Regions from separate parts of the Tepidiforma thermophila genome, predicted to be linked through region 3. Evidence: riboswitches for the same ligand, from Rfam matches in the RefSeq annotation. Region 3 holds a riboswitch; each other region holds the start of a gene.

The links. Region 3 has a riboswitch for cyclic di-AMP ahead of A9A59_RS02895 (MFS transporter). Riboswitches for the same ligand answer to the same signal wherever they lie in the genome.
Region 1: linked by a shared signal. The riboswitch ahead of A9A59_RS13605 (hypothetical protein) and the one ahead of A9A59_RS02895 (MFS transporter) in region 3 are both predicted to bind cyclic di-AMP.
Region 2: linked by a shared signal. The riboswitch ahead of A9A59_RS06910 (glycosyltransferase family 2 protein) and the one ahead of A9A59_RS02895 (MFS transporter) in region 3 are both predicted to bind cyclic di-AMP.
Region 4: linked by a shared signal. The riboswitch ahead of A9A59_RS04150 (hypothetical protein) and the one ahead of A9A59_RS02895 (MFS transporter) in region 3 are both predicted to bind cyclic di-AMP.

Annotation. Positions count from the first base shown of each region.
Region 1 covers NZ_PDJQ01000001.1:193,313-200,587, forward strand. Annotated here, with positions in the region: gene A9A59_RS00995 (vWA domain-containing protein) at 1-181, shown strand, start outside; gene A9A59_RS01000 (response regulator) at 285-1,052, opposite strand; gene A9A59_RS01005 (antibiotic biosynthesis monooxygenase) at 1,285-1,548, opposite strand; gene A9A59_RS13605 (hypothetical protein) at 1,694-1,912, opposite strand; cyclic di-AMP (ydaO/yuaA leader) riboswitch at 1,999-2,131, opposite strand; gene A9A59_RS01010 (hypothetical protein) at 2,271-4,157, opposite strand; gene A9A59_RS01015 (sodium-translocating pyrophosphatase) at 4,263-6,329, opposite strand; gene A9A59_RS01020 (isocitrate/isopropylmalate family dehydrogenase) at 6,494-7,275, shown strand, end outside.
Region 2 covers NZ_PDJQ01000001.1:1,425,422-1,432,696, reverse strand. Annotated here, with positions in the region: gene A9A59_RS06930 (cysteine desulfurase) at 1-787, shown strand, start outside; gene sufU (Fe-S cluster assembly sulfur transfer protein SufU) at 765-1,223, shown strand; gene A9A59_RS06920 (metal-sulfur cluster assembly factor) at 1,216-1,542, shown strand; gene A9A59_RS06915 (enoyl-CoA hydratase/isomerase family protein) at 1,553-2,344, opposite strand; gene A9A59_RS06910 (glycosyltransferase family 2 protein) at 2,418-4,187, opposite strand; cyclic di-AMP (ydaO/yuaA leader) riboswitch at 4,183-4,337, opposite strand; gene A9A59_RS06905 (alpha/beta hydrolase family protein) at 4,418-5,137, shown strand; gene A9A59_RS06900 (thiamine pyrophosphate-binding protein) at 5,207-6,853, shown strand; gene A9A59_RS06895 (enoyl-CoA hydratase/isomerase family protein) at 6,886-7,275, shown strand, end outside.
Region 3 covers NZ_PDJQ01000001.1:606,616-613,890, reverse strand. Annotated here, with positions in the region: gene A9A59_RS02900 (alpha/beta fold hydrolase) at 1-105, shown strand, start outside; gene A9A59_RS02895 (MFS transporter) at 110-1,438, opposite strand; cyclic di-AMP (ydaO/yuaA leader) riboswitch at 1,518-1,652, opposite strand; gene ileS (isoleucine--tRNA ligase) at 1,737-4,982, opposite strand; gene A9A59_RS02885 (exonuclease/endonuclease/phosphatase family protein) at 5,398-6,423, shown strand; gene A9A59_RS02880 (tetratricopeptide repeat protein) at 6,482-7,275, shown strand, end outside.
Region 4 covers NZ_PDJQ01000001.1:871,674-878,948, reverse strand. Annotated here, with positions in the region: gene A9A59_RS04175 (M16 family metallopeptidase) at 1-1,142, shown strand, start outside; gene A9A59_RS04170 (hypothetical protein) at 1,189-1,662, shown strand; gene A9A59_RS04165 (DUF2269 family protein) at 1,671-2,138, opposite strand; gene A9A59_RS04160 (cytidylate kinase-like family protein) at 2,223-2,873, opposite strand; gene A9A59_RS04155 (hypothetical protein) at 2,892-3,428, opposite strand; gene A9A59_RS04150 (hypothetical protein) at 3,425-3,907, opposite strand; cyclic di-AMP (ydaO/yuaA leader) riboswitch at 3,975-4,110, opposite strand; gene A9A59_RS04145 (NYN domain-containing protein) at 4,281-5,531, shown strand; gene A9A59_RS04140 (CTP synthase) at 5,542-7,167, opposite strand; gene A9A59_RS04135 (SufE family protein) at 7,241-7,275, opposite strand, start outside.

The DNA.
Region 1 (7,275 bases), 410 kb from region 3:
GAAGCGGATCACCATCAACACCTTCATGCTGGACCGGAACTACTACCTGAAGGAGTTCGTGAACCAGGTGGCCCGGATCAACAAGGGGCGGGTGTTCTACACGACGCCGGATAAGCTGGGCGAGTACATCCTGGTGGACTACGTGGCGCAGAAGCGGAAGCGGCTGGCGGGCATGGGATAGGGCAAGCTGGCGCCGCAGCGGGCGACGTTGACGTTGAACGAAGAGGGGGGCCCACGGTCATGGGCCCCCTCTTCGTTGTCCGCGACCGCGGGAGGTGCGGGGATTAGCCGGCGGCGGCTTCGGCGTCGTCGAGCATGGCCTGGGCTTCGTCGACGCTTTCGAGGCGGACGATGCCCTTGCGGATGGCGTAGCGGATGAGGTCGGTGCGGTTGCGGGCGTGGAGCTTGGCCATGATGTGGGCCTTGTGGGCTTCGACGGTTTTGACGGAGATGTAAAGTTCGTTGGCGATGCCCTGGTTGGTGTAGCCCTCGGCGATGAGCTGGAGGACTTCGCGTTCGCGGCTGGTGAGGGTATCCATGCCGTTGCGCTGGTCTGCGCGCTTGGCCTGGTAGAGGACTTCGGCGAGGTCGAAGCCTTCGGAGAGGGAGCTGGAGAAGTAGCTGTTGCCGCGGTGGACGGTCTGGATGGCGAGGACGAGTTCGGAGACGTCGGATTTTTTGACGATGTAGCCGGAGGCGCCGGAGCGGATGGCATCGAGGAGCTGGTCTTCGTCGACGAAACCGCTGAGCATGACCACGCGGGTGGAGGGTGCGATGCGGCGGATCTGGCGGGTGGCTTCGAGGCCGTTGAGGCCGGGCATGACGACGTCCATGAGGACGACATCAGGCTGGAGGCGTTCGACGGCCTGGACGGCTTCGCGGCCGTTTTCGACGTCGGCGACGACTTCGAGCTCGGGCTGGGCTTCGAGGAGCATCCGGAGGGCCTGGCGGATGACGGCGTGGTCGTCGACGAGGAGGATGCGGATGGGGCCGGCTCCGCGGGCGGCGCTGGCGGTGGAGCGGGCCGGGAGGGTCCTGGGCTGGGGGCGCATCTGGTTCACGGTCGAACTCCTCTGATGGTCTCCGGCGCTGGCTGGTGGGCCGTGCCGTGTCGGATTGCGCCAGGTGGCGGGGGTCCGGCGACAGGGAGGAGTCTAGGGCGTGCCTCGCGCGGGCGTATTGGCAAAAACCCTAATCGTGGCGCGCAAAGACCCGGGGATAGGGGCACCCGGGGGCAGGAATCGGTGGTTTCCCGGCCGGAGGCGGGCGGGACCGGAGCCCGTGTCAGATGGTGAAGAAGGCGCGCTCGATATGGCCGGGCTCGACGCAGAGGTGGATTTCGGAGCGGAGGGCCATGATGTGGGTATCGTTGGCGGCGTGCTCGGCGGCCTCTTCGGAGTCGTAGATGGCGAGGCGGGCGATTTCGCCGCTGTCGTCGTGGGGGCGCATCAGGTAGGTGACCTGGCAGCCGGGTGTGGCGGCGACCGCCTCATCGAGCTTGCGCAGGAGTTCTTCGACGCGGGCATCTTCACCGCGGCGGGGCTTCATGATGGACAGGCGAATGTACGGCATGGGTGTGCTCTGCTACCTCCGGAGGGCGAATTCTAGTGCGCGGTGGTGCTGGCGAAAAGACGGAACCCCCGCCTGCGCGGGGGTTCCGTTTCCAGGGCTGCCGGGGTGTGCCGCGGTGCGGTCAGAGCCGGAGCTTGCCGTGGGAGGGCTGGCGGCGGCGCTGCCGCTGGGGCAGGGCAGCCTCTTCGGCGGCGAGGTCGACGGGCGGGCTGGTGAGCACTTCGTGGACGTAGCCGCACATGATGCAGCTGCCGTAGGTGCCGTGCCAGTCGCGCTCGACGATCATGGAGCCGCGGCACTTGGGGCACGACTTTGGCGGTGCTTCCTGCAAAGCTGGCATGACGGTAGTTCCCTCCTCTTTCGATGCGGACGTTATGGTGCAGTTCGAGGACAGAAAAAAAGACCTCGAAACGAGCTACCTGCTCGCCAGGCCTTCCAGACTGCCGACGGGGTTAGCTGACGGGCTCGGGCGGAAGGCGCCCTTGCGGCGGGTGCCGCGTTCGCCCCGGGACGTTGGGTCCCCCGCTGCGCCGTGCGGCGCACTAGGCAGGTGGTGCGAAACACTGAACGCGCACGTGAACGACGCGAACGCCGTTCACCTGCCGCAAGCTACCAACCGGCCGGGAGGCTGTCAATAGGTCTTTGCGCTTTTCGTCACAATTTTCTGGCTGAGCCGGGGAATCCCGGCTGCGGGGGCGTCACGCGAGGAGGCCGGCGGTGACTGCGAGGGCGAGTCCCGCCGCGGCAAGACCACAGGCCGGGGCTGCTCCGGGAGTCTCGTCGCGGGCCATGAGCGCGGCGCCGGGGCCTGCGACCAGGGCGAGGGCGGCGACGAACGCAAGGGGGTCGGCCTCGCCGGGCCCGAAGAAGCGGAGGGCCGGGCCGACGACGAGCAGCAGCACCAGCAGTCCGAACGCTGCCGCGAGCGAGGCAGCTGCTGTGCCGGGCCGCCAGGAGAAGCCGGCTGCCGCGATGACGGCGAATCCAGTGAGGAGGCCGACGGCGGCACCGGCGGACGTGCCGGGGAGCGGGAGAAGCGCGGGCAGCGGACGGCGCGCGGCCGAGATGCGCGCGGCTTCGCCGGGGATGAGCTGCCCGGCGGCGAGGCGGGATTGCACGAAGGTGTCCCGGGCGGAGGCGTCGGCGGCGAGGAGCAGGCGGACATCGGCCGGGCCGAAGTCGGCGTCGTCCTGGATCTCCTGGCGGAGTTCCTCGAGGGCAGCGCGGCGCTGCTGGAGGTCGTTGGCGTAGGCGTAGCGGTCGGCTGCGCCGGTGGGAAGGAGCCCGAGGTCCTGGACGATGGCTGCCGTGCGGACGGGGTCGGCCTCGGCGGTGCGCAGGAGCTCGTGCCGGGCGTGGGGGCCGAGGGTGAGGGCGAGGACGACCGCGGCGAGGGCAGCGATGCCGGCGGCCGGGACGGCGTTCGCCGGACGGGGCCGGGCGGGGGCCGTGGCGAGGGCCACGGCGAAGCCGGCCTCGCCGGGGCGGGCCCAGGTCTCGACGTCGATGGCGGCGGCGGGAACGGGCGGGGCGAAGGGGACGAGGGCGAGCCTGGCGACGACCGGGCCTGCGGCCGCGCCGGCTGCGAGGGCCAGGCCGTAGAGGCCGGCAGCGGCGGGAGCGAACCCTTCGCCGGAGAGTTCGCGGCCGAGCGCCCAGGCGACTGCGAGGGCGAGGGCAGCGGCCGCCCAGGGGAGGAGGCGCCCGGGGAGGCGGTCAGCGCCGGTGGCGGGGAGGATGCCGCCATGGGCGAGCACGAGGCCGGCGGCCAGGCCGGCCCCGGCCGCGCCGGCGGCCCATCCGGCTCCGGCGGGAAGGAGCACGATGGCGGCACCGACCACGGCGAGGGCTGCGATAACGGCGGCGAGCCAGGCGGCCAGGAGCGGGGCGGATGACCGGCCCGACGCTGCGAGGACGGCGCCGGGGATGAGGGCGATGGCGGCGGCGGCGAGAACGCTGGCGGTGACGACAAGGGGGAAAGCGCTCCATGCCGCATCGCCGGAGAGGGCGGAGAGTTCGCCGGACGCGAGGAGGCCAGCCATGGCCGCCGCTGCGACTGCGCCGCCGGCCAGCGGCCCGGCGGCCGGGCGGGAGGCCCCGGGGGCGGGGCCGAGGGCCGCGACCAGGGCCGCGAGGCCGGCCCCACCGGCGAACGGCGCGATGAGCGATGCCGCGGCCCATGGGCCTTCGCCGGCGACGCGGCTGGCCAGACCGAAGAGCCCGGCGCCGGCCGCAAGCGCAAGGGCGGTGGACGCAAACGGAGTGACCACGGCGGGGCGGCCGTCATCGGCGTCGATGGGGGCGGCAAGGAGGCTGGCAAGGGCGAGCGCTGCGAAGCCGGCGAGGAAAGCTCCGCCGGCCCAGGCGGCGCGGTCGAGTTCGCCGGCGTAGCCGCCGACAAAGGCGGCAAGGGCGATGGTCCCGGCAAGGCCGGCGGCGACGTGAGCCAGGGCGAGTTCGACCAGGGCGGGGCCCCAGGCGGCGGGACGGGGGACCGCCGGGTCGCGGGCGGCGAGTGCGCAGACGACGGCTGCTGCGACGGCGACGACGGCGGAGATGGGGATGAGGGCCTGTGCGAGGAGCATGGCGGGAGGGCTCCGCGAGGAGGGTGGCGGAGGGCGCAGCATAGAGAAGCGGCCGCCGGAGCTCAACCGGCGGCCGCCGTTCGTGCGGGCGAAGGGGAACCGGCGTCAGCCCACGAAGAGGGGGCCGAAGACGACGGCGACGATGGACATGAGCTTGAGGAGGATGTTCATGGAGGGGCCGGCGGTGTCCTTGAAGGGGTCGCCGACGGTATCGCCGACAACGGCAGCTTTGTGCGCCTCGGAGCCCTTGCCGCCGAGGTGGCCCGCCTCGATGTACTTCTTGGCGTTGTCCCAGGCGCCGCCGGCGTTGGCCATCATGAGGGCGAGGACGGAGCCGCTGGCGATGGAGCCGATGAGGAGGCCGCCGAGGGCTTCGGCACCGATGACGGAGCCGACGAGGATGGGGACGACGACGGCGAGGAGGCCGGGAAGGACCATCTCGCGGATGGCGCCGTCGGTGGAGATGGCGACGGCGCGGGCGTAATCGGGCTTGCCGGTGCCTTCCATGATGCCGGGGATTTCGCGGAACTGGCGGCGCACTTCGTTGACCATGGCCATGGCGGCGCGGCCGACGGCGCCCATGGCGAGGGCGGCGAAGACGAACGGCATCAGGCCGCCGATGAGGAGGCCGAGCATGGTCTCGACGTCGAGGATGTCGATGGTTTCGAGGCCGACGACCTGCGAGTAGGTGACCATGAGGGCGAGTGCGGTGAGGACGGCGGAGCCGATGGCGAAGCCCTTGCCGGTGGCGGCAGTGGTGTTGCCGAGGCTGTCGAGGGCGTCGGTGCGCTGGCGGACGGCGGGGTCGAGGTGGGCCTGTTCGGCGATGCCGCCGGCGTTATCGGCGACGGGGCCGTAGGCGTCGGTGGCGAGGGTGATGCCGAGGGGGGAGAGCATGCCGACGGCGGCGAGGGCGATACCGTAGAGGCCGGCGATCTGGTAGGTGGCCCAGATGGCGACGACGATGGTGATGAGCGGAACAGCGGTGGAGAGCATGCCGAGGCCAAGGCCGCCGATGATGACGGTGGCCGGCCCGGTTTCGGCGGTTTTGGAGAGATTTTGCGTTGGGCGGAATTCGTAGGCGGTGTAGTACTCGGTGGCGGTGCCGATGACCTGCCCGGCCACGAGGCCGATGAGGACGGCCCAGAAGAGGTCGAACGGGAGGTCCATCACGACGAGGAGGGCGGCAGTGCCCGCGAGGACGAGGCCGCTCGCCGAGAAGACGCCGGTGCGGAGGGCCCAGAGGAGGCGGCCCATGGTGGCGTTTTCGCCGGTGCGGACGAGGAAGGTGCCGATGATGGCGGAGATGATGCCGACACCCATGATGAGGAGGGGGAGGGCGAAGGCCTTCGAGTCCCAGTTCGCGACGTCGGTGTTTTCGAAGACGCCCTTCTCAGCACCGACGACAGCGGCGGTGGTGAGGGCCATGGCAGCGACGATGGAGCCGGTGTAGGACTCGAAGAGGTCGGCGCCCATGCCGGCGACGTCGCCGACGTTGTCGCCGACGTTATCGGCGATGGTGGCGGGGTTGCGCGGGTCGTCCTCGGGGATGCCGGCTTCGACTTTGCCGACGAGGTCGGCGCCGACATCGGCGGCCTTGGTGTAGATGCCGCCGCCGACGCGGGCGAAGAGGGCGATGGAGGAGGCGCCGAAGGCGTACCCGGTGAGCGGCTGGGTGTCCTGCGTGACCAGGTAGACGATGACGAGGCCAATGACGCTGATGCCGGTGACGGTGATGCCCATGACGGCGCCGGAGCTGAAGGCGACGCGGAGGGCGGGGTTGAGGCCCTGGCGCGCCTTGGCGGCGGTGCGGACGTTGGCGCGGACGGCGATGTACATGCCGATGTAACCGGCGAGTGCGGAGGAGATTGCGCCAAGAATGTAGGCCGCGGCCGTGCGCGGGAGGTCGGTGAACTCGCCGCGCTGCTCCCCGAAGCGGTCCAGGGCGTCGTAATCGACGAAGACGGCGAGCGCGATGGCGACGATGACGACGAAGACGGAGAGGAAGGTGTATTCGCGGCGGAGGAATGCCGCTGCGCCTTCCTGGATGGCCGATGCGATGGTTTTCATCGTGTCGGTGCCTTCGTCTTCGGCGAGGACACGGCGGGCCGTCCACGCTGCGAAGAGCAGGGCGATGACGCCGGCTCCGGCCGCTACGAGCAGATTGTTCATCTCGTCCCCCGGTAAGCATGTTTGGCCGCGCGCCCCCACCGGTGCGCGGCCGTGCCAAAACCGGCCGAATCCTACCAATCGGCGGTGTTACGGGGAATTTCGTTTGTTCACGGGAAACGAACGGCGGTGCACACTCTGGGCGAGGACGTCGAGGGAGGTTCGTGATGGCGACGCGTGAGGTTGCGGAGCTGAATGGCGACGGGATTGCGGCGGAGCTGCGGGCGGCGGTCCATGCGGTGAACGAGGCGCTTGGTTCGCCGGTGGCGTTTCGGCCGATCGACTGGTCGCTGGAGCGGCGGGAGGCATCGCCGGCAGTGCTGGAGGAGGGGATCGAGGCGGTGCGAGCGCTGGGCGCTGCGATGAAATATCCGACGGTGACAGAGACGGTGAGTCCGAACCAGGTGCTGCGCGACCGGCTGGGACTGGCGGTGATCCACCGGCCGTGCCGGAGCTACCCGGGGGTGAGCCGGAACTACACGGGGAAGGTGGACCTGCACGTGGTGCGGATCGCGACGGGCGGAACGTACGAAGACGCGGGGATCCGGATCGGGTACTACTCGGCGGTGAGCGTGCGGGTGATGGAGCGGACGCCGGTGGAGCACGCGGCGCACTTTGCGTTCCGGCTGGCGGAGCAGCACCGCCAGGCGGTGACTTCGACGAGCAAGTACACGATTCAGCGGGCGACGGACGGGCTGTTCGAGGAGGTGGTGGCGGAGGTGGCGACGGAGTACCGGAATGTGACGCACAACCGCGAGCTGTTCGATGCGCTGCTGGCGAAGCTGATCATCAACCCGGAGCGGTACGACGTGGTGGTCTGCCCGAATGAGTACGGGGACTTCCTGAGCGACATGGTGTACGGGCTGGTGGGTTCGATCGGGCTGGGGGCGAGCGCGTCGTATGCGTTTTCGAAGAGCCACCAGCCGATCATTGGGGTGTTCGACCCGGC
Region 2 (7,275 bases), 820 kb from region 3:
GCTTCGGCGACTCATCGGGCCGCGGACAAAGCTGGTGGCCGTGACGCACATGTCGAACGTGCTGGGGACGATCAACCCGGTCGCGGACATCGCGGAGATGGCGCATGCGGCCGGGGCGCTGCTGCTCGTTGACGGCGCGCAGAGCGTGCCCCACCTGCCTGTCGACGTCCAGGAGCTGGGGGCGGACTTCCTCGCGTTTTCGGCGCACAAGATGCTGGGGCCGACGGGGGTGGGGGTGCTTTGGGCGCGGGCGGAGCTGCTGGAAGCGATGCCGCCGTTCCTGGGCGGGGGCGACATGATTGCGGTGGTGCGCCCGGAGAGTTCAACGTGGGCGGAGCTCCCGCACAAGTTCGAAGCCGGGACGCCGAACATCGCGGACGTCATTGCGTTCGGAGCGGCGGTCGACTACCTCGCGGATATCGGGATGGCGAACGTCCGGCGGCACGAGGAGGAGCTGACGGAGCTGGCCCTCGAGCGGCTGCGGCGCGTGCCCGGCCTGCGGGTGTTTGGGCCGGCGGCGGCATCCGAACGGGGCGGTGTGGTGAGCTTCTCGATGGAGGCGGCGCACCCGCACGATGTGGCGACGATCGCCGACGGGTACGGGGTGGCGATCCGGGCTGGGCACCACTGCGCGCAGCTGCTGATGCGCGCGCTCGGCGTGCCAGCGACGAGCCGGGCGAGCTTCAGTATCTACAACGGCGCCGACGACATCGAGGCGCTGGTCGAGGCGCTCGAAGGGGTGAATCGCGTGTTCGGAGAGGGACGTGAGCGAGCCGCCGTTCGATGACCTGTACCGGGACCTGATCCTGGACCATTACCGGCGGCCCCGGAACCACGGGCCGCTGCCAGCGCCGACCGCGCAGGCGGAAGGGGTGAACCCGGTGTGCGGCGACGAGATTCATCTCGACCTCGCGGTCGATGACGGGGTGCTCGCGGACCTCGGCTTCTGGGGGCAGGGGTGTTCGATTTCGCAGGCGAGCGCCTCGATGCTGACGGAACGGCTGAAGGGGCGCCCGCTGGCCGAAGCCGAGGAGGTTGCCGGGAAGGTACGATCGATGCTGGTGGAGGGCGCACCGCCGGACCCATCGCTCGGCGACCTTGAGGCGCTCGAGGGGGTTGCGAAGCTGCCGGTACGGGTGAAGTGCGCGCTCCTCGCGTGGAACGTTTTGCTTGAAGCGCTGCGGCAGGCGAAGGCCGCCGCACAGGAGGAACGACATGGCTGAGACCGAAACGCCGCAGGTGCCGACCTACGAACAGCTGCGGGAGAAGCTCCGGGAGGTGAAGGACCCGGAGATCAACATGAGCATCGTGGACCTTGGGCTGGTGTATGACATCCAGTACGACAACGGTGACGTGCTGGTGACGATGACGCTGACGAGCCCGGGGTGCCCGCTCGGCCCGATTATCCGGGGAGAGGCGTATGCCAAGCTGCGGGAGCTCCCGGGCGTGAAGGACGTCGACGTGCAGATCGTCTGGAACCCGCCGTGGGATCCGCGGACGATGGCGAGCGAGGACGTGAAGATGGCGCTCGGGATCTGGTGACGGGAAGGGGTCAGCGCCCCTTCCACTCCGGGTCGCGATGTTCGAGGAAGGCGCGGACGCCTTCTTTGAAGTCCTCACTCGCGAAGAGGCGGGTGATGGTGGCCGTGCTGTCGGCCAGGTGGTCCATGGGGTCACGGGTGAGGGACTGGTAGAGGAGCCGCTTCGTCTCTGCGATGGCGAGCGGCGAACCACGGGAGACCTCGTGGGCGAAGGCGAGCGTCCGCTCCATCAGCTCGGCGTCGGGCACGACCTCATGAACGTAGCCGATGTCGAGGGCGCGGGTCGCGGAGATGATTTCCCCGGAATAAAGCAGGTAGGCGGCGTTTTGCAGGCCGACGATGCGGGAGAGGAGCCAGGTGCCTGCGGCGGTATCCGGAATGAGGCCGCGGTGAACGAAGACCCAGCCGAAGCGGGCGGATTCGGCGGCGATGCGGAAATCGCACTGCGACGTGAACTCGACGCCGACGCCGATGGCGACGCCGTTGACGGCGGCAATGGTGGGCTTGGGGATTGAGGCGAAGGTCCAGGGGGCGGGACGGTTTTCGCTGTAGGCGCGGCCATAGGTTTCGGCGCGGCCGGCGGTGGGCGGCTGGCCGGAGAGCTGCTGGAGGTCGGTGCCTGCGCTGAAGGCGCGGCCGGTGCCGGTGAGGATGAGGGCGCGGACGCGATCGTCGGAGCCGGCCTGGCGGACAGCGTCTTCGATGGCCCCGAGCATTTCGTAGGTGATGGCGTTCATCTTTTCGGGGCGGTTGAGGCGCAGGACGGCGGTGGAGCCTTCGAGGGTGTATTCGACGTCGGGCACGGGCAGGGGCCTCCGCGGATTGCTGCGGATGGCACGATACGGGATTTGCCGGGGCTTCGCGACGTCCGGTCGGCTACTTGCCGCCGGCGACAACGACGGCTTCGCCGGGCTCCGGTTCGGGGACCACCGCCGTGCGGACGGGCAGGCCACGGCTGCCTTTTTCGGCGACGCGGTAGACGAGGCCCCTGCCGGAAGCGAGCTTCCACTGGGCGTGGAGGGCCGGCAGGCTTGCGAAGAAGAAGGTGATGACGGCCATGAGCGGCCACATCAGGAGCCCGGTGAGGTAGACCCAGCGGGACACATAGGCCGGGCGCGGGCCGCGAGTCCGCAGCTCGAAGACGATCATGACCAGGAGCGGGAAGAGGCAGAGGCCGACGAGGATGCCCGGGAGGTTGAGCCACATGGTCGGCTCGAAGATGCCTTCGGGGCCGATGCGGAACCAGCGGGACGGTTCGAGGAGGTGCTCCGGGTGCCAGCCGGTGCCCGGGACCGGGTACCGGTGGACCCACCAGCCCGGGAGGGGGGCATCGAATTGAGCTGCGAAGCGGGACGGCAGGAAGATGCCGAGAGTGACGATGTACCACTGGGCAGCCCAGAGGACGTGGACTTTCGTGACGGCCCCGGCGAGGACAAGGCGGCGGCGCCAGGAGAGCGGGGACCGCGGGTGCATGGCGGCGCGCCAGGCGTAGGGAATGTCGCTGGCGCCCCAGGCGTGGCGGACCGACTGGGCGTAATGGGCTTTCAGCGTCTTCCAGTAGCCATCGGCGAGGACGCAGTCGTTGCCGAGCGGGAGGAAGAGCGGCTCGACGTTGACGTCATCGCCCAGCGTGTAGGCGCACTTGAGGTAGAGGTGCCAGTCCTCGGGGATGACCTCTTCGTCCCAGTAGTCGACTTCGTGGAGCATCTGCCAGGAGAGGGAGTAGCAGCTGGTCGGGAAGCGGACGCTGCCGGGGATGAGAAGGTTGGAGGTGCGGTTGATGCCGGAGAGGCCATCGGGAATGCGGAGGGGGGCGGGGATTTCCCAGATGTTGTTCGAGTTGAAGATGGTGGGCTGCCAGAAGGTGCGGTAGGGCTTCTTCGCTGCCAGGAAAAGGTAGTTGAGGGCGGCGAAGTGGGAGGGATGGAAGACGGCGTCGGCGTCGCAGCTGGTGACAGTGTAGCGGCGGATGTCGTCGCCGCCGTTTTCGATGAGGCGGATGTGGGCTTCGCGGGCGGCCCAGGCTTCGTTGGAGCCCTTGCCAGGCGTTTCGCCGGGGAGGCCGGCCGGGTGGAAGGTGGCGAAGATGTCGGCAAAGACGCCGGGGTAGCGGGCGATAAGCCGAGCGGCCTTTTCGCGGGCGCCGGGTTCGCGGTCCTCCATGGCGAGGACGACGACCAGCTGGCTGGCGACCGACTGGGCGGCGAGGGAATCGATGGTCCGGGCGAGTCCCTCTTCGGACTCTTTGTAGTTGGGGATGATGACGAGGTGGCGGGGCCAGGTCCAGCGGTTGGGGAGGCCCGAGCGGGCGATGTGGGCGGCGTATTTGGCGCGCCAGTCGGTCGCTTTCCAGTGCTTGATGCGGCGGAGGCCGATGGCGCAGGCGATGGCGACGGAGTAGCTGCGGAACAGCCAGTAGACGAAGAAGGCGACGCTCAGGACGGCGAAGAGGAGGGGCGCCTTGAAGGGCCCCCAGAAGATGAAGCTGATGAGGAGGAGGGAGAGGGCGAGGGGGATGGCGTTGCCGAGGCGCTCCCAGAGCGGGGAGCTGGCGTAGACGGAAAGGACCGGCTTTTCGCCGCGAGATTGCGCCGGAACGGCGGAAACGGAAGGCCTGGAGACCATATGCGGGGTGGCCTCGAACAAGGTCTTCCTACGCCGCCGAGGTTAGCTGCCGGGCTGCGGCCGGAGATAGCCGCTCCGCCGTCGCCGGGTTGTGGTGCCGGCCGGGCGGATTCGCCCCGAGAACTGGTTCCCCCGTTCTGCCCGGAGGGGCAGACTAGGCGCTGCGGGCGACGAGCCCGCTTCAGGCATCGTTCGCCCGGTACGCGTAAGCGTCAAGACCCCCGGGCGGCAGCAGATGGACGGAGGAGAGCATGGCAAACGAGCTGCAGGTTCGCGAATCGCTCATCGGCGACATCCGGGAAGTCAATTTCTGGTTCAGGTGCGGGGAGGAGCTGGTGCCGGGGGTGGCCTACCTCCCGGCGGGCACGGAGGAGCTGATGCCGATGGTGCAGATTCAGCACCCGGGAATGGGGAGCAAAGAGGATTACTGGGTGAGCGAAATCGGGATGCGGTGGGCGAAGCGCGGGTGGGTGTGCGTGGGACTGGATGCTCCGCTCCACGGCGAGCGGCAGACGCACGACCCGATGGCGCTCTTCCGCCAGCCGGAGCGGTATGAGGCGTTTCGTGCGCAATTTGCTGCGGAAGTTGGGCGGATGCTCGAGCTGCTGCCGGGCGTGCTGCCGATTGATACGGGGCGGCTGGGATATGTGGGCTACTCGCTGGGGAGCATGATCGGGATTGCGGCCGTGGCGCGGAGCGGTCGCTTTCGGGCGGCTGCGTTCTGCCTGGTGGGCGAGGGCGGGCTCGCGGGGAGTGCGGCCGGGCCGGATTCCGACGTGGCGCGGCTCGGGGGCGTCGCGGTGCGAGTCATTGGGAAGACCGCCGACGAGCTGATTCCGCGGGAGCGGACCGAGGCGCTCTATGCGGCGCTGCCGGGGGAGAAGGACCTGCAGTGGCTCCCCGGCGGGCACTTCGAGATTGGGCCCGACGTGGTGCGGCTTGCGGAAGAGTGGATGGTTGCGAAGCTGTGAGCGGCGGCAGCGGCCTGCGGTGCCGATGCGTATACTCGCGAGCACTGCATACCGGCACTGGAGTTCGCCATGGGGAACATGATCGATGGGGGCGAGATTATCGCCCGGATGATCAAGCAGGAGGGCGTGAGCCACATCTTCACGCTCTCCGGGGGGCACGTCCAGAACATCTACGAGGGCTGCCTGAACAACGACATCGGCATCATCGATACGCGGCATGAGCAGTCGGCCGGGCATGCGGCGGACGGCTATTCGCGGATCACGTTCAAGCCGGGCGTCGCGGTGGTGACGGCCGGGCCTGGTGTCACTGACGTTGTGACAGCAGTAGCGAACGCCTACCAGGCGTCGAGCCCGATGGTGGTGATCGGCGGGCGGTCGCCGCTTCGGCAATACGACATGGGTTCGCTGCAGGACATTGAGCTGCTCGATGTGATGAAGCCGATCACGAAGTGGGCGCAGACGGTCTACGAGACGCGGCGGCTCCCGTACTACATGGCGATGGCGTTCCGTGAGGCGATGACGGGCAGGTACGGGCCGACGTTCCTGCAGGTGCCTTCGGACGTGCTGTTCGGGCGGGTGGATGAAGATTCGCTGGAGTGGCCGCGGAACTACCGGGTGACCGGCGAGATCATGGGCGACCCGGAGCTCATCAAGCAGGCGGCGCAGCTGATCCGGGAGGCGGAGAAGCCGATGGTCATGGCCGGCTCAGGGGTGTTCTGGCACCGGGCGCACCGTGAGCTGGCGGAGTTCGCGCGGGCCGCGGATGTGCCGGTCTACACGAACGCGATGGGGCGCGGCACGCTGCGGCAGGACAACCCGAACTTCTTTTCGCTGTCGCGCAAGCCGGCCTTCGCACAGGCGGACGTCATCGTCATCCTCGGGACGCCGATCGACTTCCGGCTGAAGTACGGGCGGCCGCCGGCGTGGAACCCTGCGGCAAAGGTCATCCAGATTGACATCGATCCGCGGGATATCGGGCGGAACCGGGACTTCACGATCGGTATCGAAGCGAACATCCGGCAGGCGCTCCTCCAGCTTACGTCGGAAATTGGGAAGGCGGAGCACAAGGAGTGGATGACGTACCTGCGGGGGCTCGAGAACCAGGCCGATGAGCAGCGGTCGTACTTCATGAACTCCGATGCGGTGCCGATTCACCCGCTCCGGCTGTGCAAGGAGATTGCGGAGTTCGTGGATGACGACACGATCGTGGTAGGGGACGGGGGCGACATTGTGGCGCTTGCGGCGAGCGTGCTGCCGATCAACAACCCGGGGCAGTGGATGGACCCGGGCCCGTTCGGAACGCTCGGGGTCGGGACCGGGTTCTGCATGGCGGCGGCAGTTGCGGCGCCGGAGAAGAAGGTGCTGATGGTGAACGGCGACGGCACCTTTGGGCTGAACGGGTTCGATTTCGACACGTTTGTGCGGTTTAAGATGCCGATCGTTTCGGTGGTTGGGAACGACCGGTGCTGGCACCAGATTTATGTCGGGCAGAAGGCGCAGTACGGGGAGGGCCGCACCCCGGCGACAGTACTGGGGGACAATGCGCGCTACGACAAGGTGGTGGAGGGCCTCGGCGGCCACGGGGAGTTCGTGGAACACCCGGAGCAGATCAAGGCCGCGATCGAGCGGGCATTCGCCAGCGGGAAGCCGGCGTGCGTGAACGTGATCATGGACCCGGAGCCCGCGGGGGTGAAGGGCGGATACGAGTTCAAGTAAGCCTGCCGGGCACCGGCAGGGAGGTGGGCAGTATGGACCACATCGTGGTGGAACGGGACGGGCGGGTCGCGGTGGTGACGCTGAACCGGCCGGAGGTGATGAACGCGCTCAACCGGCAGATGTATGCCGAGCTGGAGCAGACGTTCCGAGAGCTGCACCGCGACCCGGACGCCTGGTGCATCGTGCTGACGGGCGCAGGGCGGGCGTTCTGCTCGGGCGACGATGTGAAGCAGATCATGCTGGGCGAGCAGCGCGAGGAGACGGTGACCCGGTTGCGCGAAGTGAAGCCCCGCCCGACGCCGGCGGCCGCGGCCATCCTCGAGTGCGACAAGCCGGTAATTGCGGCCGTGAACGGCCCGGCGGTCGGCTGGGGGATGGACCTGGCGCTGTTCGCGGATATCCGGATTGCGTCGGAGCAGGCG
Region 3 (7,275 bases):
ATCCCGGACTGCCGGCTGGTGGAGGTGCCGGGGGCGGGGCATTCGATCCCGCTCGAGCGGCCGCAGGGGTTCCTCGAGGCGGTGCGGCCGTTCCTGCTCGGCTGAGCCGTCAGGCCCCGGGCGAGGCTGCGGGGCGGGGCAGGAGGTCGGCCGGCTGCCCGACCCTGCGGAGGAACCGCGCCCGGTCGAGCTCGGCGAGGAGGAGGAAGCCGCCGACGAGCAGCGCCATGGCCGCGAGGGTGACGCGGGCGCCGGCGTAGGTGGTGCCCACGCCGAGGGCGAGCAGCGGCAGGGAGATCGCCGTCTCGGTGAGGGTGAGCTGGACGGCGAAGACGCGGCCGTGCTGGCCGGCCGGGGCCGTCTCGGTGAGCGCGACGCGCCCGGCGATGAGGAGCCCGGAAAGGGAGACCCCAAGCAGGAAGGCGACGGGGATGGCGACCGCGAAGGTGGTGTTCATCGAGGCTTCGAGGCGGGCCACCGGCGGGATGTGGCTGTACTGGGCGACCGCGGTGATGCCGTAATCGAGGGCGGTGAGCGCCGCCAGCGCAACCAGCAGGCCGAGGAGCCCGAGCCTGAGCACCTCGTGGGCGCGGGCAAGGGTCAGCTCGCGGCTGCACCACCAGAGCCCGGCCAGCACGCCGAGGACCCCGGGCGCGAAGAGGTACGCCATCGCCTCCCAGCCGAGGCCGAGGTCGCGCTCGAGGTAGAAGGGGAGGGCGACGACGATCCCTTTCGAGACCACCATCTTCAGCCCAAGGGCGACGAGGGCGTAGCGGGCGAGCGATTCGCGGCCGAAGAAGGCGATCGTCTCGCGGAAGCTGAGGGCGGCCCGGGCGCTGCCGGCAGCGAACGCCCGGGCCAGCGGTGCAACCCGCACGGCCAGCACCACGGTCAGTGCGAAGAGGAGGGACATGCCGACCGCAGCGCCGATCACCATCGCCGTGGGACCGCCGAGGAAGTAGAGCGCGGGCGCGAGCACGAGCATCCCCGCGGCCTGGCCGGCGTACTGGAGCGCCGCCAGCCAGGAGTGGACGCGGCCGACATGGCTCGCCTGGAGCGGCCGGACGAGGGCGAGCTCGGCCGGGGTGAAGACCTGGGAGCCGGTGGAGTAGAGGAAGGCGAGCACCCAGGCGCTGGTGCCGCCATCGAGGAGCCAGGTGCCGGCGGCCACCGGCAGGAAGCGCAGGAGCGCCCCGAAGGCGTAGCCCCTGCCCGGGCCGAGCCGGTCGGCAATCGACCCGCCCGGCAGGCCGAGCAGGATGGAGGGCAGGAGCATGGCGATGAAGAGGCTCGAGAGGTCGAGCGCAGGCTTCGCTCCGGTGCCGGCGACGAGGAAGAGCGCGGCCAGCCAGATGTTCTGGGACGTTTGCGCGGTGAACCGCGCGGCGTAGCTCAGGGCGCGTTCGAAGCGAAGCGATGACGGCTCGCGGGAATCCATCCCGTTCCCCCGTGACAGTCCGGTGGCCGCGCCGGGTGCGGTGCGGCCGGTGGCCTCGAGAGACGGGAGGTGCCGGTTCCGCGTCTCTCCCAAGAGCCTGCGAGGTTAGCTGACGGGTTCGGCATTGGGAGTTGCCTACGCGCCTGCGCGCGATTCACCCCGTGCGTTGGGTCCCCCGCTCTCCGCGTGGGCGGAGATTCGGCTTCGCACAGTATACGCCGCCCGTGATCGGCCGGTTTGCACACGGTTCACGAACGGCGAACGACCAGTCCCCGGCCGGTGCCGCGGAGACAGCCGCTCAGCGCGCCCGGCGCACCCCGAAGACGACGGGCGTCCCCTCCAGGTCCTCCTCGGCGCGGGCCGCATCGGCGGGCGGCTCCTCGCTGCGAAGTTCGAGCGCGAGCGTCTCGCCGCGGATGTAGGCGCCGTGGCGCTCCAGCACGCGGGCGACATCGGCGTCGCCGGCAACCCAGGCGATGATCCGGTCGGCGAGCTCGAAGCCGGCCTCGCGGCGGAGGTCCTGCAGCCGGCGGACGATTTCGCGGGCGAGCCCCTCATCGGCAAGCTCGGGCGTGATGGCCGTCGTGACGGCCACGGTGTAGCCGGCCTCCTGTGCGGCGGCGTACCCCTCGCGGTCCTGCGCCTGGAGGAGGATGTCGCCGGGCTCCAGCTCGATGCCGGCGACGGTGACGGTGCGCCCGCGGCGGACGGCGGCGGCGACCTCGGCGGGGTCCATCGCCGCCAGCCCCTGCCGGATGGCGCCGACCGCCTGCCCGTGCTTCGGCCCGAGGACCGGGAGGTTCGGCTTGACGTCGTAGGCGACGACGGCGGTCTCGTCCTCGACGATGCGGAGCGCCTTCGCGTTCAGCTCTTCGAGCACAAGGTGCCGGTTGCGCTCGACGACCGCGGCTTCGGCGGGGTCGCGAAGCCTGACGAGCACCTCGGCGACCGGCTGGCGCACCTTGATCTGGACCTTCGCGCGGGCCGCGCGCCCGAGGGAGCAGAGCCGCTTGATGAGCTGTGTCTCGGCGTTGAGGCGGGCGTCGATGCGCGCCGGGTCCGGCTCGGGCCACGCCGCGAGGTGGACGCTCTCGGGCGCGGCGGGGTCGACGGTGCGGACGAGGTTCTGCCAGAGCTCCTCGGCGACGAACGGCGTGAACGGCGCCAGCAGCTTCGCGAGGGTGGTGAGGGCTGCGTAGAGCGTTTCGTAGGCGCTCTGCTTGTCGGCGTCGCCCTCGGTAGCGCCGCGCCAGAAGCGGCGGCGGGAGCGGCGGACGTACCAGTTCGACAGGTCGTCGACGAATGCTTCGATGGCGCGGGCGGCGTCGGTCGGGTCGTACGCCTCCAGCTCATCGGTGACTTTGACAATGAGGGCGTTCAGCTCGCTCAGGAGCCAGCGGTCGATTTCGGCGGCCGGCTCCCAGCGGCCGGAGGGGCGGAAGCCGTCGATGCTGGCGTAGCTGACGAAGAAGCTGTAGGTGTTCCAGAGGGTGAGGAGGAAGCGGCGGAGCCCCTCTTCGACGAGGCCGGCGCTGAAGCGGCGGGGCGAGCCGGCGGGGCTGGCGGCGTACATGTACCAGCGGGTGGCATCGGCGCCGTGGCGGTCGATGACGGTCCACGGGTCGACCGTGTTGCCCCGGCTCTTCGACATCTTGTTGCCCTTTTCGTCGTTGATGTGGCCGAGGCAGATGACGTTGCGGTAGGCGATGCCGTCGGGGATGGCGCCGGCGGCGTGGAGGAGCGTGGCCTCGGCGTGGAGGGTGTAGAACCAGCCGCGGGTCTGGTCGATCGCCTCGCAGATGAAGTCGGCCGGGAAGTGGCGCTGGAACTCCGTCTCGTGCTCGAAGGGGAAGTGCCACTGGGCGTAGGGCATGGCGCCGCTATCGAACCACGCGTCGGCCACCTCGGGGACGCGCCGGGCGGTGCCGCCGCAGGCCGCGCAGCGGATGGTGATGGCATCGACGAAGGGGCGGTGGAAGTCGTCGAGGGCACGGGCGGCCTCCGGGTCTTCGGCCCGTTCGATAAGCTCGGCGCGGGAACCGATGCAGGCCGTCTCGCCGCAGGCATCGCACCGCCAGAAGGGGAGGGGCGTGCCCCAGTACCGCTCCCGGCTGACGGCCCAGTCGATGTTGTTCGCGAGCCAGTTGCCGAAACGGCCGTGCTTGATGTGCTCGGGGTACCAGTTGATCCGTTCGTTGCCGGCGAGGAGCTGCTCGCGGAGGGCCGTGGTGCGGAGGTACCAGCTCGGCTTGGCGTAGTAGAGGAGCGGGGTGCCGCAGCGCCAGCAGAAGGGGTAGGTGTGGCGGATGGTGCCCTTCTTGAGGAGCAGGCCGCGCTCCTCGAGGTCGCGCTCGATGTCGCGGTCGGCCTGCTTGGCGAATTTGCCGGCGCCGGGCAGGCCCTCGGCCATGATGCCGCGGAGGTCGATCGGCTGGGCGAAGAGGAGGCGGTAGTGCTTGCCCTCTTCGAAGTCCTCGCCGCCGAAGGCCGGGGCGATGTGGACGATGCCCGAGCCGTCTTCGAGCGAGACGTAGTCGGCCGCGATGACCCGGCGGAGGCCATCGGTCGATTCGCCGGGCGCGAGCGGGCGGAGGCGGCCGTCGTCGCCGAAACGGCGGACCGGGTGGCCGAGCAGCTCGGGCCGGTAGAGCGGTTCATAGGCGATGCCGACGAGCTGCTCGCCGCGGAGCGAAGCGGCCGGCTGCGCGCCCTCGCCGAGCACGCGCGGGGCGAGGGCTTCAGCGAGCACCACGGCCTCGTCGCCGAGGTCGTAGACGCCGTAGGAGGCATCGCTCTTGACGGCGAGGGCGACGTTGCCGGGGAGCGTCCACGGGGTGGTGGTCCACGCCACGAGGGCGAGCGGCCTGTCGGTGCGGAAGCCTGCGGCGGCGAGGGCATCGCCGGGGATGCGGAACTTCACGAAGACGGAGGGGTCGGGCACGTCGTCCTGGTAGCCGAGGGCGACTTCGTGGTCGCTGAGGCTGGTACCGCAGCGGGGGCAGTGGGGCGTGGAGCGGTAGTCCTGGTAGACGAAGCCGGCATCCCAGAGCTGCTTGAAGATCCACCAGCAGGTTTCGATGTAGCCATTGTCGTAGGTGACGTAGGGGTTGTCGTAATCGGCCCAGAAGGCGATCCGCTCGCTCAGGCGGGTCCACTCTTCGACGTAGCGGGAGACGGACTCCTTGCACTTCTCGTTGAAGGCGGCGATGCCGTACTCCTCGATCTCGGGCTTGGATTTGAGGCCGAGCTCCTTTTCGATTTCGAGTTCGACGGGAAGGCCGTGGGTATCCCAGCCGCCTTTGCGGGGGACGCGGTAGCCGCGCATCGTCTTGTAGCGCGGGATGAGGTCTTTGAAGACGCGGGAGAGGACGTGGTGGATGCCGGGGCGGGCGTTGGCCGTGGGCGGGCCTTCGTAAAAGACGAAGAGGCGGTCTTCCGGGCGCTGCTCGATGCTCTTTTCGAAGATGCGGTGCTCCTTCCAGAACTGGAGGATGCGCGCTTCGAGCTCGGGGAAACTGACCTTTGGGTCGACAGGACGGAACACGGTGGCCTCCGGTGCAGGACGCAGCGTTGACGCCACAGGGTGCGAATGAGAAGGCCGCGGCGGGCGGCGGTATCGTACCCTTCGGCGAGATGGATGCGCGCATGGAGGCCCGGACACGACAACGCGCGCCTGCCCCCGCTCCAGGGACGAGCGCGCGCGCCCGCGGTACCACCCTGGTTCCCGCCGTGCGGCGGGCACTCATGGGGCGCCAGCACGCCCCTGCCCCTGGTAACGGTGGGCCTCCGCCCGGGTCTACTGGGCGCGCGGGGCGCCGTTCGGCCGGGGGCTCGGGAGGGATGTTCGCGCTGCCGTGCCGTGCCCCCTTCCACCCGCCGGGGCTCGCTGGACGGCCGATGCGGCGCTACTCGTCTCCGTCATCGCCGATGGGCTCCACTACAGCAGCGCCCGAGGGGGAATGTCAATGCTGACCCGGCGGCGGCTGCTTGCCGGCTTCCTCGCTGCGGCGGCGTTCGCGGGGTTCGGCGCCGCCTGCTCGGGGAACACTCCCTCCGACAGCTACGCGCGCCCGGTCGAGACGCCGGAGCCGACACCGACGCGGCCCGTGCCGACGCCCGAGCCGACGCCGGAGCCGACGGAGTTCCGGGTCGCCTTCATCAACCTGATGAGCCCGATCCAGACCGACGCGAATGACCCCATCGCCGGCGACACCTTCGAGCAGCGGCTCCAGCTCGTCATCGACGAGCTGCGGAGCTACCGGCCCGACCTCGTCGGCTTCAGCGAGGCCACGTGGACGGCGAAGCACGGCTCGGCAGTGGCGAAACTCGCCGCCGAGCTGAAGATGGAGCCGCTCTTCGTGCAGGCGAACCCGTGGTTCGCTGGCCGCACCGAGCAGCAAAACCGGGAGCTCGCAAGGCAGATCGGCTTCGAGGAGGGCGAGCTGGTGCTCGTCCGCAGCGACCGGTGGGTGGTGCTGGGCGCGACGCCGGCATGGCTGAACCCGCGCACGAGCGAGACCGAAGGGCGGGCCGCGCTCCACGTCCGCATCAAGGGGCCGCCGGCGCTGGGCACCGTCGACGTCTTCATCACCCACCTCACCGGCGGAGGCGAACGGCTGCGCGGCCAGCAGGCGGAATCGTTCGCCGAGTTCGTGCGGAAGCAGCGGACCGGCGGGCCGGCGATCATCCTCGCCGACCTTTCCGATCCGCCGGGCTCGCCCGCCTACGAGGCGCTGATTGGCCTCGGTTTCGAGGACCCGCTGGCCGGCATCGACCCGCCGACCTGCTGCCGCCCGGGCGTCATCGGCGAGCAGCCGGAGCCGACGGTACGGACGTCGTTCATCCTCTCGGCAGGGTGGCGGGCCTCGGTGGCGGCCGCGTTTGCGACGAAGCCGGGCCGGCTGCCGGACGGCCGCCCGCTCTATGCGAGCGACCACAACGGGGTCTGGGCGCTTTTCCCCGTGCCGAAGCGGAGCGGCCAGTAGCCCGCGCGGACGCGCGCCGGCTGCCCTAGAATGCCCCCACGCTGCCGGGGGGACGCGCATGGCCTTTACCGACCGCTACGGGCTCGAACTTTCCACCACCTCGCCGCGAGCCGCCGAGGCGTACTGCCGCGGGCTCGACCACGCGCTCGCCGCCGAAGCCGAGGCCGAGGCCTGCTTCCGCGAGGCACGGCTCGAGGACCCGGGCTTCGCCCTCGCCCACATCGCCGAGGCGCGGATGCTCCAGTTCCGGGCACGGCCGGCCGAAGCCCGCGAGGCCGCCGACCGCGCCCTGCAGGTGGTCGGCGGGGCGACCCGGCGGGAGCGCCAGCACGTGGACGCCATCGCGACCGCCGTGGCGGGCGACCCGCGCGGCGCGCTCGAGAAGGTCCGGGCCCACGTGGCGGAGTTCCCGCGCGATGCCTTCGTGCTCTCGCAGGCCACGGGCGTCTACGGGCTCATCGGCTTCAGCGGGCGGCTGGAGCGGAACGAGGAGCAGCTCGCCCTGCTCGAACCGCTCGCCGGGGCCTACGGCGATGACTGGTGGTTCCTTTCGCAGATCGCCTTTGCCTACAACGAGCTGTTCCGCCACCGCGAGGCGCAGCAGGCCGTGGAGCGTTCCCTCGCCGGGAACCCGCGCAACGGCCACGCCTCCCACACCGTCGCTCATATCGCCTACGAGACCGGCGACGCCGAGGGCGGCGCGGCCTTCCTGCGGGAGTGGCTCGTCGGCTACGACCCGGCCCACCAGCTCTACGTCCACAACCACTGGCACCTCGCCCTCTTCGAGCTGGCGGCCGGGAACTTCGAGCGGGTCATGGAGCTGTACGACCGGGTCATCCGGCCGTCGGTGGC
Region 4 (7,275 bases), 270 kb from region 3:
ACGAGGAGGCGGGGCTTTCGCACTTCCTTGAGCACATGCTCTTCAAGGGGGCATCGCGGCGGCCGACGGCGCGGGAGATTTCGGAAGCGATCGAGTCGGTCGGCGGGGTGCACAATGCGGCGACGGACCGGGAGGCGACGCTGTACTACGCGAAGGTGCCGCACACGGCTGCGCTGACGGTGGTCGACATCCTCGCGGACATGGTGACGGAGCCGGTGATGGACCCGGCCGAGCTGGAGAAAGAGCGGGCGGTGATCCTGGAGGAGCTGGCAGGGGTGGAGGACAGCCCGGCGGAGCTGAGCGCGATCCTGGTGGATGAGACGCTCTGGCCGGGGCAGCCGCTGGGGCGGGAGATCGGCGGGACGCCGGAGAGCGTGAAGGCGCTGCCGCTGGAGGCGGTGGTGCGGTACTTCCGGAGGCAGTACGTGCCGGGGAACATGGTGCTCGCGGTGGCGGGGAATGTGCGCCATGCGGAGGTGGTGGCGGCAGCAGAGCAGTGGCTCGGGGCCCTTGCGCCGGCCGAGCCGGGGCCGTGGTACCCGGTGGTGCCGCGCAACGGGGCGCCGCGGGTGCGGGTGCGGGAGAAGGCGACGGAGCAGGCGCACCTCTGCTTCGCGTTCCCGAGCGTGCCCCTCGACAGCGACCGGCGGTTTGCGGTGAGTTTGCTGAACATGCTCCTCGGCGAGGGGATGTCGAGCCGGCTGTTCCTTGAGCTGCGGGAGGAGCGGGCGCTCGTGTACGACATCCACAGCTACACGAGCGAGTTCCGGGATGCGGGTTCGCTGACGATTTACGCGGGGTGCGACCCGGAGAACGCGCGGGTGACGGCGGAGGCGACGATTGAGGAGACGGTGAAGCTGCTTAAGGGCGTGCCGCCGGCCGAGCTGCAGAAGGCGAAAGAGATGGCGAAGGGGCGGATCCAGCTGCGGATGGAGGACACCCGCTCGGTGGCGGGGTGGCTGGGGTCGCAGGAGCTGCTGCGGGGGAAGGTGCTGACGGTGGACGAGGTGGTGGCGCGGTTCGATGCTGTGACGCTGGACGAGCTGCTGGACGTTGGGCGGGAGGTGCTGGACCCGGGGAAGGCGGTGCTGGCCGCGGTCGGGCCGATCGACGAGGGGACGTTCGCGGGGATCCTGTCCTGAGGCGGGCCGGTTCGACAGGCGGGCTGGCCAGGGGCAGAATCGCGGTATGCGCCAGGCGTACTTCGGGCGGCCGCAGGCGGGTTTTACGCCGGGCGGCGCACACGTGGCGGTGTACCTTGTGCCGGTGTTTGAGGGCCGGCTGACGGTCTTCGAGGTGACGGCCCCGGGTGTGCGTGGGCGATGGCTGCCGTGGACGGTGATGGAGTACGGGGCGAACCCGTACGAGACGGCGGCAGCGCTGGCCGATGACTGGTGCGACGGGGCGATTTCAGCGCTCGAAGTTGCCGATGTGCTGAGCTTCCCCTTCGATGCCGACGGCTGGGAGCTGGCGCTGGTGTACCGGGCGGAGCTGACAGGGCTTCCGCCGGGCGATGCGCACCGCAGGCCGGTGCTGTTTGCACCGGGCGAGGCGGACGCGATCGGGCCGTTCGACCCGGTAGACCTGCTGCGGTGGGTGGAGCGGAGCCCGGCATGCGACCCGGGGTCGGCGAGGCCGGGCAGCGAGCCGCTGGTGTTCTGACCGGGGCGCTAGAACGGTTTGAAGACGGCGAGCCAGGCGAGGAGCGGGACGCTCAGGACGAGGATGGTGCCGAAGACGATGGGGACGCGGTCTTCGAGGACCTGGCGGAGTTCTTCGGTCTCTTCGCCTTTTTTCTGGGCGACCAGGGCGGCGAGCCTGGCCCTCCGGAGCCCGAAGCCGAGCAGGGGCAGGCAGACGAAGTAGAAGAAGATGTAGAGCAGGGTGAGGATGCCGAGCCAGGCGTCTTTGATGAAGTTGTACTCAGCGGCGACGGCCCAGAAGAAGCCGGTGATGCCGCTGGCCATGGCGCCGGGCAGGAGGACCCGGGTTTCGTTGTTGGCGGCTTCGATGAGGAGGGTGGCGCGGGTGCGGAGCTCTTTGGTTGCCCAGGCGCGGAGGATGAGAGGGTAGGTGGCGCCCAGGCCGGCGCCGAGCCAGATAAGGGAGAGGACATGGACGATGCGCCACCAGTCCAAGGGGGCCTCCGGAACAGCAGCTGGGGTGCGAAGCGGTGTGCTTCGCACCCCAGACTAGGCACAGCCAGTGACTGGGTCGAGCGTTCAGGCGGGGACCGGGTTCCGCAGCTCCACGGCGGAGAGGATGACGCGGGCGGCGGCTTCCGGCGCGAGCCGGTCGGTGGAGACGGTGAGGTCGTAGCTGGCGGGGTCGAGCCATTCGGCCCCGAAGTATTCACGGAAGTAGGCGACGCGCTCGCGGTCGGTGCGCTGGACAAGGGCGCGGGCGGCGGTTTCGTCGAGCCGCGCCTGCGCCATGAGGCGGCGGACGCGCGCGGCTTCGCTGCCGGTGATGAAGACGCGGAGGACGTCGGGCCGGGCCCTGAGCATGAACTGGGCACCGTGGCCGAGGAAGACGACGCGGCCGTGATTCGCGAAGTCTTCGACGACGTCCTGGATGAGCTGGCGATAGTCGGCGGAGGTGAGGATGGGGGTGGCGTCGATGTTGAGCGGCTCGCCCCACTGCAGCGAGGCCGCGGAAGGGGTGCGGGCGAGCGCTTCGATGATGCGTGCGAAGAAGGATGGACGGCGCTCGGCCTCGGCGATGGTCTCGGGGGAGACGCCGGCTTCGAGCGCGGCTTCCTGGACGATGCGGTAGTCGAGGAGGCGGTAGCCGAGCCGCTCGGCGACGATGGCGGCGACCTCTTCGCCGCCGGTGCCGACCTGGCGGGCGATGGTGATGGCGGATATGGTCATCGGCCGGCTCCTTTCGGGTTAGTCGACGACGGTGAGTTCGGAGGGGCTGGTGGCGGCGATGGTGAGGATGCCGCCGATTTCTTCGATGGTGCCGCGGACGCAGATGTCGCGGTTGGCGAAGCCGAGGAGCGGATCGGCCGGGAAGTTCTGGCGGCTGCCGGATGGGACGATGACCTCGACGCGGAGGAGGGCATCGAAGGGGGCGCCAACGGCGAGGACGGCATCGCTGTTGCGGTCCATGACGCCGAAGACGCGGCCCTGGAGTTCGACCTGCTGGCCCCGGTTGAGGCGGGCCTGGAGGGGTGTGATGGGGTTGGTGCAGGTGAAAGTGGGCGTAAAGACGACCGGCGTCGGGGTGGCGGCCGGGGTGGTTGCCGCGGGTGTGGGCGACGCGCCCGGGGTTGCGGCGGTAGGCGAGGCAGCGGCCGGGGTCTCGGTGCTGCCGGGCGTGGGTGTCGGGTCATCGTTGTCATCGCCGCCGCAGGCTGCGAAGGCAAGGCTGGCGGCGAGGACGGCGGCGGCCCCGGCGGCGCGAGCGCCGCGGGGGATCCTCATGACGCCGCCTCGAGGGTGCGGCGCCCCGGGATGGCGACGGCCGGCGCGAGGGCCGGAGAGAGCCGGTGGACGGGCCAGAGGAGCGTTCCGTGGGTGAACTCGGCGGTGGAGGGATGGAACTCGACCGGGCCGGCGCTGCCGCAATCGACGGCGATTTCGCCGCTCAGCTCGCGAATGACGGCACGGAGCTCGTCGAAGCGGACGACGCGGAGGGAGACGGCCGGTGATTCGGGCGCCGTGTGGGCGAAGACGCCGGTCTGGGGGTGGGGCTGGACGTTGCCGTCTACGGGGAGATGGACCTCGCAGAGGAGGTCGGACCTGACGCGGATGAAGGGGAGGCCGACGATCCGCTCGCCGGAGACGAGCGCCCAGGAGCGGAGCCTGGTTGCGGCCTCGCGGATGCGGGCCAGGTTGAGCTCGGTTTCGCGGTAGACGGTCTTGCGGGGAAGGATGGTGGACGGGGAGATGGCGTACTGCACTGCGCGTACCTCCTGTGTGCTGGCGGCGGGCGGGAGGGCCCGCCTGGTTCCGGGTCGCAGAGGAGGCAGAGGCTCCTCCGAACGCCTACGGGGTTAGCTGACGGGTTCGGCGTCGGAAGTCGCCGTCCTTCGCTGTGGAAGGATGCACCCCAGGTGATGGGTCCCCCGTTCCCGGCGCGGCCGGGATTCGGCTCGTTCACACTACCACATTCGGAGCGGCCGTGCGCGTCGACACGGAAAAATGCGGGGGAATGCGGATGGGCGGCGGGGGAGCGGGTGGGGCCGGATGCGGGCTTGCGGTTGCGGCGGGGCCGGGGGCTGCCGGGAGGCACGGTGCACAGCGGGCGGCGGGAAGTTCGGCTACGATCGCGGCATGCGGGATGGCGGAAATGGGCCCGGGCACGATGACGTCGCGCTGCTCGTCGACTGGGAGAACCTGAAGTTCAGCCTGATGCAGCGGAACCGTCGTCCGAATGTGACGGCGCTGCGGGAGGCGGCGGAGCGGTTCGGGCGGGTGGCCTACGCGCGGGCGTACGCGGACTGGATGGACCCGGTCCAGGCGGGCGACCCGGCGTCGCTGTATACGGCGGGGCTGGAGCCGGTGTACGTGCTCACCCGGCGGTACACGACGGCGGAGGGCGAGGCGCGCATCCAGAACTCGGTCGATGTGAAGCTGGCGGTCGACTGCGTGGAGGCGAGCCACCTCTACCCGAACATCGGGACGTTTGTGATCGCCTCGGGCGACCACAGCTTCTTCCACGTCGTGATGCTGCTGCGGGCGCGGGGAAAGCGGGTGGTGGTGATCGGGGTGTCGTGGGCGACCTCGGCGCAGCTCGTGCAGCAGGCCGACGTGGTGCTGTACTACGACCTCGACGTGGAGCCGGAGGTCGACCGTGCTGCTGCAACGCCGGTGAGGGAGCCGGCGGCGGTGGAGAAGATCGAGCCGCGGCTGGCCGCGGCGGCGGCGCGGGCGCTGGAGCTGGCGCAGGCGAAGGGGCCGGTCTCGGCGGAGCCGCGGGAGGTCGCCGAGGTGCTGAAGCAGATCCTCGCGATTGTGGAGGACTTCCGGACGAACGGGCGCGACCTGCCGCTTTCGCTGGTGGGGCAGGAGCTGCAGAAGCGGATGCCGCAGGCGGACTTCCAGCGGCTGGCGCGCGGCCGGGCGGGCGACTTCGCGCGGGCGCTGCACGAGAGCGGGCTGCTGATGATGGTGAACGCGGACTTTACGGACTGGCTGTTCCTGCCGAATGAGCGGACGGAGGCGATCGAGCGGCCGCGGAACGTGGGGCAGGAGCTGGCGAAGTACGACTACGCCAAATTCAACTACAACGACCTGACCGAGGAGCAGCGGCGGGCGGTGATCGTGGCGATCCACGACGAGCGGAACAAGCCGGGGGTCGGGTGGCTGACGTTCAACCGGATCGTGGACACGCTGAAGCCGGTGGTGCGGCGCGAGGAGTCGGACGTGAAGAACCTCGTGAACAGCATGCTCTCGTGGGGTGTGCTGCGGGTCGGCGAGGAGCGGACGGGGCATTCGCCGGAGACGGGGCAGACGTACCAGTACAAGACGTTCGAGCTGGATTTGCAGAACCCGGACGTGCGCCGGGCGCTGCACCTGGAGTAGGCGCGGGCGCTCAGGCGGTGGCGGGGGCGGCGGCGCCGGCGGCCCGCCGGGCGAGGGCGGCGGCGATGAACTCGCGGAAGAGCGGATGGGGGCGGTTCGGCCGGCTCTGGAGTTCGGGGTGGAACTGGGTGCCGAGCATGAAGGGGTGGCCAGAGATTTCGGAGATTTCGACGAGCGAGCCATCGGGGGAGGTGCCGCTCACGCGGAGGCCTTCGGCTTCGAGGCGGGCGCGGTAGGCGTTGTTGAACTCCCACCGGTGGCGGTGGCGCTCGCGGACGAGGTCGGTGCCGTAGGCGCGGCGGGCGAGGCTGCCGGGAAGGAGGCGGCAGGGGTAGGCGCCGAGGCGCATGGTGCCGCCGAGGTTGACGACGGCGTGCTGCTCTTCGAGGAGGCTGATGACGGGGTGGGGTGTTTCGGGGTCGAACTCGGTGCTGTTGGCGCCGACGAGGCCGCAGGCGTGGCGGGCGAATTCGGTGACGAGGGCCTGCATGCCGAGGCAGAGGCCGAGGTAGGGCGTGCCGGTGGTGCGGGCGTATTCGGCGGCGCGGATTTTGCCTTCCCAGCCGCGTTCGCCGAAGCCGCCGGGGACGACGATGCCGTCGACGCCGGCGAGGAGGTCGGCCGGGTCGCGGGTTTCGAGGGCCTCGGCGGGAACCCAGCGGATGGCGACCTCGGCCTCGTGGGCGATGCCGGCGTGGACGAGGGCCTCTTTGACGGAGATGTAGGCATCGCGGAGTTCGACGTACTTGCCGACGACGGCGACTTCTGCGGCCCGGCGCGGGTGCTTGAGGCGGTAGACGAGGTCGCGCCATTCGGCGAGGTCGCGCTGGCCTTCGAGGCCGAGGCGGTCGAGGACGAAGTCGCCGAGGCCGCGTTCTTCGAGGGTGATGGGGACTTCGTAGATGGTGTCGGCCGTCTCCATGGGGATGACGGCGCGGGGCTCGACGTCGCAGAAAAGGGCGACCTTATCGGTGATGTCGCGGGGAACGGGGTGGTCGGCGCGGAGGACGATGGCGTCGGGCTGGATGCCCTTGGAGCGGAGTTCGCGGACGGAGTGCTGGGTGGGCTTGGTCTTCAGTTCACCGGTGGCGCCGACCCAGGGGAGGAAGCAGACGTGGACGCTGAGGGTGGCATCGCGGGGCTGTTCGTGACGGATCTGGCGGATGGCTTCGATGAAGGTTTCGCCTTCGATATCGCCGACGGTGCCGCCGACTTCGCAGATGAGGACGTCGCAGCCGGTCTGCTCGGCGACGCCATAGATGCGGGCTTTGATTTCGTTGGTGAGGTGGGGGACCTGCTGGATGGTGCCGCCGAGGTAGTCGCCGCGGCGTTCGCGTTCGAGGACGGCAAGGTAGACCTGGCCGGAGGTGACGGAGGAGGCGGCGGTGAGGTCCTGGTCGATGAAGCGTTCGTAGTGGCCGAGGTCGAGGTCGGTTTCGGCGCCGTCGACGGTGACGAACACCTCCCCGTGCTGGTAGGGGGACATGGTGCCGGGGTCGACGTTGAGGTAGGGGTCGAGCTTCTGGATGGAGACTTTGATGCCGCGGGATTTGAGGATTCGGCCGAGGCTGGCGGTGGTGATGCCTTTGCCGACTGAGCTGACGACGCCGCCGGTGACGAATATGTACTTCGGCATGGCCTCCTGCGTCCCGCGGTTTGTTCGATGCTACGGTGCGGGGTGGGCGCGGTCAACGAACATTTGTGTTACGTCACGCTGAGCCGGACTGTGCGGCGCGGGCGGCGA